DNA from 3 places in the Kitasatospora misakiensis genome. Region 3 is predicted to be linked to each of the others. Evidence: riboswitches for the same ligand, from Rfam matches in the RefSeq annotation. Region 3 holds a riboswitch; each other region holds the start of a gene.

The links. A riboswitch is a leader RNA that binds a small molecule or an ion and turns the genes downstream of it on or off. The one in region 3 is predicted to bind cyclic di-AMP.
Region 1: it holds a riboswitch for cyclic di-AMP, as region 3 does, so the genes downstream of both, ACFP3U_RS20220 (LysM peptidoglycan-binding domain-containing protein) here and ACFP3U_RS03770 (C40 family peptidase) in region 3, are expected to answer to the same signal.
Region 2: it holds a riboswitch for cyclic di-AMP, as region 3 does, so the genes downstream of both, ACFP3U_RS10095 (glycoside hydrolase family 16 protein) here and ACFP3U_RS03770 (C40 family peptidase) in region 3, are expected to answer to the same signal.

The regions. Positions count from the first base shown of each region.
Region 1 is NZ_JBHSOF010000026.1:20,218-23,483, reverse strand. It holds gene eno (phosphopyruvate hydratase) at 1-414, opposite strand, end outside; gene ACFP3U_RS20220 (LysM peptidoglycan-binding domain-containing protein) at 740-1,450, opposite strand; cyclic di-AMP (ydaO/yuaA leader) riboswitch at 1,453-1,604, opposite strand; gene ACFP3U_RS20215 (cytochrome P450 family protein) at 1,847-3,133, opposite strand.
Region 2 is NZ_JBHSOF010000009.1:75,722-78,987, forward strand. It holds gene ACFP3U_RS10090 (hypothetical protein) at 1-355, shown strand, start outside; gene ACFP3U_RS10095 (glycoside hydrolase family 16 protein) at 477-1,811, opposite strand; cyclic di-AMP (ydaO/yuaA leader) riboswitch at 1,812-1,975, opposite strand; gene ACFP3U_RS10100 (MoaF-related domain-containing protein) at 2,310-2,639, shown strand; gene ACFP3U_RS10105 (alpha/beta hydrolase) at 2,719-3,266, opposite strand, start outside.
Region 3 is NZ_JBHSOF010000002.1:418,753-422,018, reverse strand. It holds gene ACFP3U_RS03775 (C40 family peptidase) at 1-984, shown strand, start outside; cyclic di-AMP (ydaO/yuaA leader) riboswitch at 1,377-1,529, shown strand; gene ACFP3U_RS03770 (C40 family peptidase) at 1,540-2,703, shown strand; gene ACFP3U_RS03765 (C40 family peptidase) at 2,982-3,266, shown strand, end outside.

The sequences.
Region 1 (3,266 bases), on a different contig from region 3:
GTTCGGGCCGCCCAGGTAGCGGAACAGCGGCAGGTCGCTGGCCTCGGAGGCGGCGTGCGCGACGGCCAGCGAGACGCCCAGGATGGCGTTGGCGCCGAGCGAGGACTTGTCCGGGGTGGCGTCCAGGTCGAGCATGGCCTGGTCGATCAGGCGCTGCTCGGTGGCGTCGTAGCCGACCAGCTCGGGGCCGATCTGCTCGATGACGGCCAGGACGGCCTTCTCGACACCCTTGCCGAAGTAGCGGTTCTTGTCGCCGTCGCGAAGCTCCAGGGCCTCGAAGGCACCGGTGGAGGCACCCGACGGGACAGCGGCACGGCCGGTGCTGCCGTCGTCGAGGCCGACCTCTACCTCGACCGTGGGGTTGCCTCGCGAATCGAGAATCTCACGGGCTACGACGACATCGATGGACGGCACGAGGCATCTCCTAGCGGAAGCAGGTTCGGCCGAAGGTGGGTGCGGTCGGCCGGACGATTGCGGAGTCGTTACGACCAGAGCCTAACCGCACGCGCTGTCCGGGCCACGTCCACCTCGACTCCGTCTCAGCGTGTGGCCGTGCTACGCACCGGTAGTTCACCTGGTTGCCCGCCCGGGGACGCCCGGATGTGGACGAAGCGGGCGGAATCGATCGGATCCGGACGGGCGCCGTCCGGTGCGGTTCGGTGTGGTCTGCTGCCGTGCGGTCCGCCGGGTGCTCGCGCGCGGCCGGGGCCGGCGCGCGGGCACCGCGGCGGGCCGGACGTCAGCCGAGGGCGAGGACCTGGCCCGGGACGATCAGGTCCGGGTCGCCGCCGACGGTGCCGCGGTTGCCGTCGTACAGGGCCTGCCAACCGCCCTGGACGCCCTGGGTGGTGGCGATCCCGGCGAGGGTGTCACCGGCGCGGACGGTGTAGCCGTGGCCGGCCTGCTGCTGCTGCGGCTGGGCCTGTGTGGCCTGCGGGGCCTGCTGGGCCTGCGACTTGGGGGCGGCGTGCTTCGGCCCGGCGGGCTTCGGGGCCTGCTGCTGCGGCTGTGCCTGCTGCTGCTGGGCGGCCGGCGCGGCGTCCGTCGAGGTGTCGACCGCCGCCGGGGCGCCGCCCTTGCTCAGGCCCGCCTTCTTGGAGCAGACCGGCCAGGCGCCCGGCCCCTGCGAGGCCAGCACCTTCTCGGCGACGGAGATCTGCGCCGCCTTCGAGGCCTGGTTGGCCTGCGGCGCGTAGGCGGTGCCGCCGAACGCCTTCCAGGTGCCGGAGGTGAACTGCAGCCCGCCGTAGAAGCCGTTGCCGGTGTTGATGCTCCAGTTGCCGCCGCTCTCACACTGGGCGACCGCGTCCCAGGTGGAGGCCGGGGCGGCCGAGGCGCCGGTGGCGGTGAGGATCGGCATCGCCAGTCCGACGCCGGCGACCCCGGCGACGGCGATGGCCTTCTCGGTCTGGGTGCGGCGACGGTGACGACCGGTTCCAACGAACAGCATGAAAGGTCCCTCTCCGCACGCCTGCGAGGTGAGCTGTCGGGTTCGGACCGGGAGGTGGCCCGGCCGCGCTGAGGCGGCTTCACCCCTAGCCGTGGGAGACGGCGCAAAGACCTGGTTCCCCCGCCCCTGCCCAGGGTTCTGGTCGGTTTCCGGTGACACGGCGGGCAGGACTCGGCGTTCCGCGCACGGGACTCGCTTCCGCGAGCTCCCCGGAGAGTAGACAGATCTTCAGAGCAATCACAAGCTCATATCGCCGATATCACATGGAAATCACGTCCCATGATGGATTGTCCACCAACCGAAGCGGTATGCCCGGGTTGATGGTGATTCAGACCCCTACGGACCGGCCTTCGGAGACTGCGCGTCAGCGTGTCGGGAGCAGCCGTCGAGTCCCCGTCAGTTGACCGGCGAGGGGTTCGAAAAGGTTGCGTCCGCTGTCCTTTCGGGCGTGAATTCCACCGGAAGTTCACGAAGCCCGCGCATGATCAGACCACCGCGCCAACGCAGTTCCTCCGGGTCCGCGGCGAGCCGGAGGTCCGGCAGCCGGGACAGCAGCGTGGTCAGCGCGGCCCGCCCCTCCAACCGCGCCAGCGGAGCGCCGATGCAGTAGTGGATGCCGTGCCCGAAGCCCAGGTGCGGGTTGTCCGTCCGGGCGAGGTCCAGGGTGTTCTCGTCCGCGAACCGCGCCGGGTCCCGGTCCGCCGCCGCCAGCACCACCAGCACCGGGTCGCCGACCGGGATCTCCACCCCACCGATGGTCAGCGGACTGGTCGCGAACCGCCAGGTGGCCAGCTCCACCGGGCCGTCGTAGCGCAGGAGTTCCTCGATCCCGGTCTCCAGCAGCGCGCTCTCGCCGCGCCCGATCGACTCCTGGAGCAGGGCTCGCTGCCCCGGGTTGCGCAGCAGCGCGTACACGCCGTTGCCGATCAGGTTGACCGTCGTCTCGAAGCCGGCGAAGAGCAGGATGAAGGCCATCGCCGCGGCCTCGTTCTCGGTGAGGTGCTCGCCGTGGTCACTGGCCCGGATCAGCCCCGAGATCAGGTCGTCGCCGAGGTCGGCGCGCTTGCGGTGGATCAGCTCCGCCAGGTAGGCGCGCATCCGCTTCACCGCCCGCCCCACGCCGCCGCGCTGGCCGCCGCCGTGTCGGATCATCATCCCGGCCCAGTCCCGGAAGTCGTCCTGGTCCTCGGCCGGTACGCCGAGCAGGTCGCAGATCGCGTAGATGGGGAGCGGGAAGGCGAACTCGTGGATGAGGTCGGCGGACCCGCGGGCCGCGAAGCCGTCGATCAGCCGGTCGGTCAGTTGCTGCACCCGCGGCTCGAAGGCCGCCACCCGGCGCGGGGTGAACGCCTTCGACACCAGGCGGCGCAGCCGGGTGTGGTCCGGCGGGTCGATGTTCAGCAGGTGCGTCATGAGGTCGGCCTGGCGCTCGCCCGGGATCCCGACCCGGCCGGTGCGGTGGGCCTGCTCGCTGTGGTGCACCGGGTTCTTGGAGAGGCGGCTGTCCGCGAGCGCCTGCCGGGCGTCCGCGTACCGGGTGACCAGCCAGGCCTCCACCCCGCTCGGCAGGGTGGTCCGGTGCACCGGCTCGTGCTCGCGCAGCCACGCGTACGCCGGGTAGGGGTCGGCGGCGAACTCCCAGGTGAACAGGGGCGGACGGGCGGAGGCGGGCTGAGCTGGCATGGGTCGACGGTATCCCGGGCGGGTCCGGGCCACCGCACCGTGGGCGCGGGGGCAGTGCGCGGGCGGTCGCATTTTGGGTGGTGTCGGTCGCGTTCCGGGTGGTGTCGGTCGCGTTTTGGGTGGTGTCGGTCGC
Region 2 (3,266 bases), on a different contig from region 3:
CACCACGGTGCACGCCTTCATCGGCAATCTCGGCCCGGACCGGACCGCGTCGCCGTTCACCGTCGTGGTCACCCTGCCCGAGGGCGTCACCCCGGAGGTCCCGTACTTCCCGGAGAACTGCTACGAGTTCCAGAACGGCCACCGGGTGCGCTGCACCTTCCCGGCCGGCCTGCCGAAGTTCCGCAGCGCGACCGCGATCATCCCGGTCCGCCTCGCGACCACCGTCCCCGCGCCCGGCACGCTGACCGGGGGCTGGGTGGCGGTCCGCGGCGACGACGACCGGAACGAGGAGAACAACAAGCAGCCGTTCGAGATCCAGGTCGTCGAGACCACCGGTCCGCGTCCGGCCGTCTGACCTGCCGGCGGCCGGTGATCACCGCGGTTGGCGGTGGCCGACGATCGGCCACCGTCGCCCGCGGTGATCACCGGTGGACGCGCACCTACCGGTGGATGCAGATCTACCGGTGGACGCGGACTTACCGGTAGACCCGGACGTAGTCCGCGGCGAAGGTGATCGGCGCCGTGCCCTGGGGCGCGGGGTGGTAGTTCCCCGCGCTCAGGGACAGGTTGAGGATCAGGTACGCGGACCAGTTGGCGCCGACGCCCTTGCCGTCCGAGAACACCTTGACCCCGTTGACGTACCAGTCGACGGAGTTGGCGCCGTAGTAGGTGCCGATGGTGACCCAGCCGTCCTTGGCGATCGACTTGGCGTCGGTGTAGTACAGGTGGCCGGGGTTGACGTGGTTGGTCAGCTCCAGCAGGTTCGGGTTGTCGGTGTGGTACTCGAAGCTGTCGATCTCGCCGTGGCTGCCGCTGGTGCCGTTCCACGTCCACAGCGCCGGCCAGGCGCCGGTGCCGGCCGGGAGCTTGACCCTGGTCTCGGCGTAGTCGCCCGTCTTCACCTGGAAGCCCTCGTTGGAGTACTCGGTGGTGAGCAGCCCGGTGTCCCAGGACTGCTTGCCGTTCTCCAGCGTGTTGGCGCCCGGCTTGGCGGTGAAGGTCGCGACGCCGTTGGCGACCGTGACGTTGTTCTTGTTCAGCCAGTCGAGCTTGTTGTCGTCCGGGTTGTGGTTGCCGTAGTGGTAGGAACTGCTCCGGTCGCCGGTCCAGCGGGAGCCGTAGCCGATCGGGCCGCTGAACTCCTCGTCCCAGGTCAGCTTCTTGCCGGGGACGGGGCTGCCGGTGGCCGGCGTGGTCGGGCTCGGCGTGGCGGTGGGCGTGGGGGTCGGCGTGGGGGTCGGCGTGGGGGTCGGCGTCGGCGTGGGCGTCGGAGTGGGGGTCGGCGTCGGGGCGGGGGCCGGCGTGGCGGCGGAGACCACGAGCTGGCGGGACGGCAGGTTGTGCCAGGTGCCACCGGCGTCCTGCCAGAAGCCGAACTGGGTGTAGCTGCCGGCCGCCAGGGTGCGCGGGCCGGTGGTGATCGACAGGCCGCCCGGGCAGATCCGCGCGTTGGAGACGTTCCCGGGGAAGTCGAGGTTGTTCCCGCCCGCGTCGCGGACGCCGACGCCGACGGTCTTCGCGGTGAAGCAGGCGGAGGAGTGCAGGGTGAGCGAGGCGGTCGACGCCTTGCCCGCGACCATGGTGGCCGGGCCGAGCTTGTCCTGGGTGACGGTCGGCAGGGAGGCGGCCTGGGCGCCGGTCACGGACGGTATGCCGAGCAGTCCGCCGCCGGTGACGGCGAGCGCCCCGGTCGCGGCGAGGGCGGCGGTGCGGCCCCGGCGGGAGGGACGGGCGTGGCGGGGCACGGAGCGCCGGCCGAACGCCCGCGCGCTTCCGTCGGGCTGGGCGGGCTGCGGGGAGGAAGTAGGCATGGCAGTCCTCTGCGACGCCTACGAGGTGAGCTGTCGGGTTCGGGCGCTGAGGTAGCCCGGCCGCCCGGAAAGCGGCTTCACCCCTAGCCTCGGTCGCACGTCGAAGCGCACGGCCGGGCACTGACCTGGGTCCCCCGCTCCCGTCCGCGTGGTGCTCGATTGCCGGCCGGCGGGTGGACGGGACTCGGCGTCCCGACGGCGGGGCTCCGCTGCGGCGGAAGCCTCTTGCAGGCTAGGCAGACCGTCCGGGTACGGACAACCTTCCTGGGACGGTTGTCGCACAGCTCACACCGGTCACGCGGGTCACGCGCTGCGCTCCCTGCGCTCCGTCCGCGCCGTGCACAGGGCCGGGCTGGGCCGGGTGGACGCAGTGGCGGGGCCGGCGGGGAAACTCCGCCTTGGAGCCGGGGTGGTCGGATAGGTTGGAGATCCCTTCGGGTCCGGAACCGTCCGGGCCGCACCGATCGCCACGTCCAGCGACGAGGAGACCGCCCCACCATGACCGCGTCCCTGCCCGCCTTCGCCGGCCGTACCTTCCTGTTCCGGGTCGACAACGGCGCGGCCTTCCGCAACGCCTACTCGGCCGACGGCAAGCGGCTGCGCTGGGAGGGCCTCGGCGAGTCGGCGGGCCAGTGGGAGGACGTCACCCTGCACGTCGCCGAGATCGGCCCGCAGCTGTACTTCGTCAGCTGGACCGAGGTGAGCGGGATCACCGTCAGCCACGTCATGGACCTGGCCCGGATGACGGTCCGCGCGTTCTGGACGTACGAGGGCGAGGGCGGCCGGGTCGGCGAGCTGCACACCGGCACGCTGGAGCAGGTGGCCTGAGCGTCCGGTCCGGCCGGTAGGTCGGTACAGCAGGTAGGTCGGTCCGGCCGGTAGGTCGGTACGGTCGGGGCCTGCGCGGTCAGACCGCCTGGCCGGAGGCCGGGACGGTCAGGTGCTGCGAGATCCACTCCAGGGAGGACGGGAGCAGCTTGCTCCAGGTCTCGAAGTTGTGGCCGCCGGTCTCCAGCATGCTGTAGGACACCTTCATCGGGCTGCGCGTGGCGGCCACGAACGCCTCGGTCTCGCGGCGGTAGTTGCCGTCGCCCTCCCTGGTGCCGGCCAGCAGCACGGAGACCTTGGGCTGCGGCAGGTTCTGGAGGCGCCACATCAGGTCGGCCTCGTTGCGGCGCTGTTCGCTGCCCTTGAAGAGGTCCCCGGTGGTCGGGTCGTCGGCGGCCTGGTAGTAGCCGGAGAGCGAGACGGCGGTCGGGAAGACCTCGGGGTGACGCATCGCCAGCTTGAGGGCGCAGTAGCCGCCGGTCGAATTGCCCATGAACGCCCAGGACTGCGGGTCGCTGGAGACCCGGTAGGTCGCCTGGATGGCCGAGGGCACGTCCTTGGTGAAGTACGTCTCGGACTGCGGGCCGCCCGGGATGTCCTCGCACTCGGTGTCCTGCGGCAGCGCGG
Region 3 (3,266 bases):
GCCGCTGCGACCGCGGTCGCTCTCTCCGCCCAGGTCGCCGCCCACGCAGCGCCGAGCCCGTCGCCGAAGAAGGACGACGTCAAGGCGCAGATCGACCAGCTGAACGAAGAGGCCGAGCAGGCCACCGAGAAGTACAACGGCGCCAAGGAGCGGGCCGACCAGCTGCGCAAGCAGGCGGACCAGCTCCAGGACCAGGTCGCCCGCGGCCAGGAGCAGATGACCCAGCTTCAGTCGGGGCTGGCCGAGGTGGCGGGCGAGCAGTACCGCACCGGCGGCATCGACCCGTCCGTCCAGCTGATGCTCTCCTCCGACCCGTCCGGATACCTGGACAAGGCCTCCAGTGTGCAGCAGGCCAGCTCCAGCCAGGCCGAGGCGCTCAAGGGCCTGCAGGACCAGCAGCGCCGACTCGACCAGCAGAAGTCCGAGGCGGCCGCCGTCCTGGCCTCGCTGGACAGCACCACCAAGGACCTGAACCAGTCCAAGGCCGAGGTCAACAAGAAGCTCAAGGAAGCCCAGGACCTGCTGAACTCGCTGAGCGCCGCCGACCGCGCGGCCGTGAAGGCGGCGCAGCAGCAGGCCGACCGCGCCTCGCGCGGCAGCGAGCGCACCGACCTGGGCAGCCTGCCGCAGGCCAGCGGCATGGCGGGCGCGGCCGTCGCCAACGCGATGAGCAAGCAGGGCTCGCCGTACGTCTGGGGCGCCACCGGTCCGACCACCTTCGACTGCTCCGGTCTGATGGTCTGGTCGTACGGGAAGGCCGGCGTCTCGCTGCCGCGCACCTCGCAGGCGCAGGGCAACTACGGCACCCGGGTGCCCTCGCTGGCCGAGGCCCAGCCGGGCGACCTGATCATCTACCGCGCCGACCGCAGCCACGTCGGGATGTACATCGGCAACGGCATGGTGGTGCACGCGCCGCACACCGGTGACGTGGTGAAGGTGATGAAGGCCGACGCCATGCCGATCAACACGATCCGCCGGGTCTGACGGGTCTGCCCCGGTTTCGACGGGTCCGGCGGGCTCTGACGGGTCTGACGGACCGCCACGACACGCGCGGGGACCGTTCTCCGAGCCTTGTGATCAGTGCCACCTCCGACGGGGGTGGCACTGGTGTTTCGATCGGCCGTTAGCCCGTCCGGGCGAAAATGATCAGCTCGATGTGGGCCCGTGATCACACTCGGTCATTTTCACAAGGGAACTTGGGTATTCTTCCGGCTTTTTTCTGACAAGGATTTGAACGGATCACGGTTCTATTACTAGGGTCGTGCCTCGAACCACGCACAGTCGATCACCCAGCCCGGGTGGCGGCGGGGTTCGCCGCCGAGTTCGCGAAGCAGCGGGGCGGGGCCGCAGGGGCCCGTCCGGACGAAGACCCAGCAGTCGGGGGTCCGCTGTGGAGCGGAGCCGGGGAACCACGTTCCTCCGGGGTGAATCGGCGCCAGGCCGCCCGCTCGCGCGGACGGTGAGGCGTCGTAGGGCACGCTTCCGCCCGAACCCGTCAGCTCACCCGGTAGGCGGATGAGGAAGAAGGAGTCCGCCTTCGTGGCGTCCCATCGTCGTCCCAAGCCCGCCGGCCGTGCCCGTGTCTCGATCCTGACCGGGTTGGCCGCCGCTGCCGTCGCCCTCTCCGCGCAGTCCGGCGCCCACGCCGACCCGGCCCCGACCAAGGACCAGGTCAAGGAGCAGGTCGACCAGCTCAACGAGCAGGCCGAGGTCGCGACCGAGAAGTACAACGGCGCCCAGGCCAAGCAGCAGGAACTGCAGAAGCAGGTCTCCGACCTGCAGGACAAGGTGGCCCGTCAGCAGGCCGTGGTGACCGAGGCGCAGGGCGGCCTCGCCGAGATCGCCGGCGAGCAGTACCGCACGGGCGGCATCTCGCAGACCGTCCAGCTGATGCTCTCCGCCAGCCCGGACAACTTCCTGAACCAGGCCGACGCGCTGAACCAGGCCGGTTCCACCCAGTCCGGCGCGCTGAAGGAGCTCCAGGAGCAGCAGCGCAGGCTGGACCAGGACCGCACCGAGACCCAGGCCAAGCTCGGCGAGCTGGAGTCCACCACCCAGCAGCTGAAGACCTCCAAGGAGGACGTCCAGGGCAAGCTGGCGCAGGCCCAGCAGCTGCTCAACACGCTCACCGAGCAGGAGCGCCAGGCCCTCCGCGCCGCCGAGGAGAAGGCCGCCGCCGAGGCCAAGGCGAAGGCGGACGCCGCGCAGGCCGAGGCCGCCAAGGCCGCCAAGGCGAAGGCGGACGCCGAGCGCGCCACCCGCGACACCAGCCGCAGCGACCTGAGCGCGCCGGCCGCCGCCGCTGCCCCGGCCGCCAAGCCGGCCGCGCCGGCCGCGCCCGCCGCCAACGGCTCGCGCGCCGCCGCCGCGATCGCCGCCGCCGCGAGCAAGCTCGGCGCCCCGTACGTGTACGGCGCCACCGGCCCGAACTCCTTCGACTGCTCGGGCCTCACCGGCTGGGCGTACGCCCAGGCGGGTGTGTCGCTGCCGCGCACCTCGCAGGACCAGGCCAACGCCGGTACCCGGATCGGCTCGGACATCTCCCAGGCCCAGCCCGGCGACCTGGTGATCTTCTACGCCGACCGCCACCACGTGGGCATCTACGTCGGCGGCGGCCAGGTCATCCACGCCCCGAAGCCGGGTGCGTCGGTCCGCTACGAGTCGGCGTCGAACATGCCGGTCAACTCCATCGTGCGCCTCTGACCCTCCGGTCGGCAGGCTCCCGGCAGGCCCGGTCTCCCCCGTGGGGGAGACCGGGCCCGCGGCTTTCCCCCGGTCATCGGGACGGCCGGCGGGCGAACCGATCTGATGTCCGATCAGTGCCTGAATATTCGGATTCGGAGGGGTTTGGAAACGGTTGCCCTGACTCGCTAACGTCTGCCACCGGACGCCCGCTTCGACAGCCGCCCGTACCGGAGCGGCGGCGGGCCCCGGCCCAGGATCGGAGCTGACGTCGCATGGCCGTGCACCGCCGTTCCCCGTTGTCAGGTGCGCATGCGCTCGCCCGGGCGCTGGTGCTCACCGCGGCGGCCACCACCGCGCTGGGCGTGGCCACCGCCGGCACCGCCCGGGCCGTTCCCGGCGCCCCCGACGCCCCGACGAACCGCAAGGACGTCAAGGCGCAGGTGGAGCAGCTCTACGACGAGGCCGAGCAGGCCTCCGAGCGCTTCAACGCCGCCCAGGAGGCCCAGCAGCGGCTCCAGCACGAGACCGGCACGCTGCAGCAGCAGATCGCGCTCTCCCAGGACGAGCTCAACCAGCTGCGC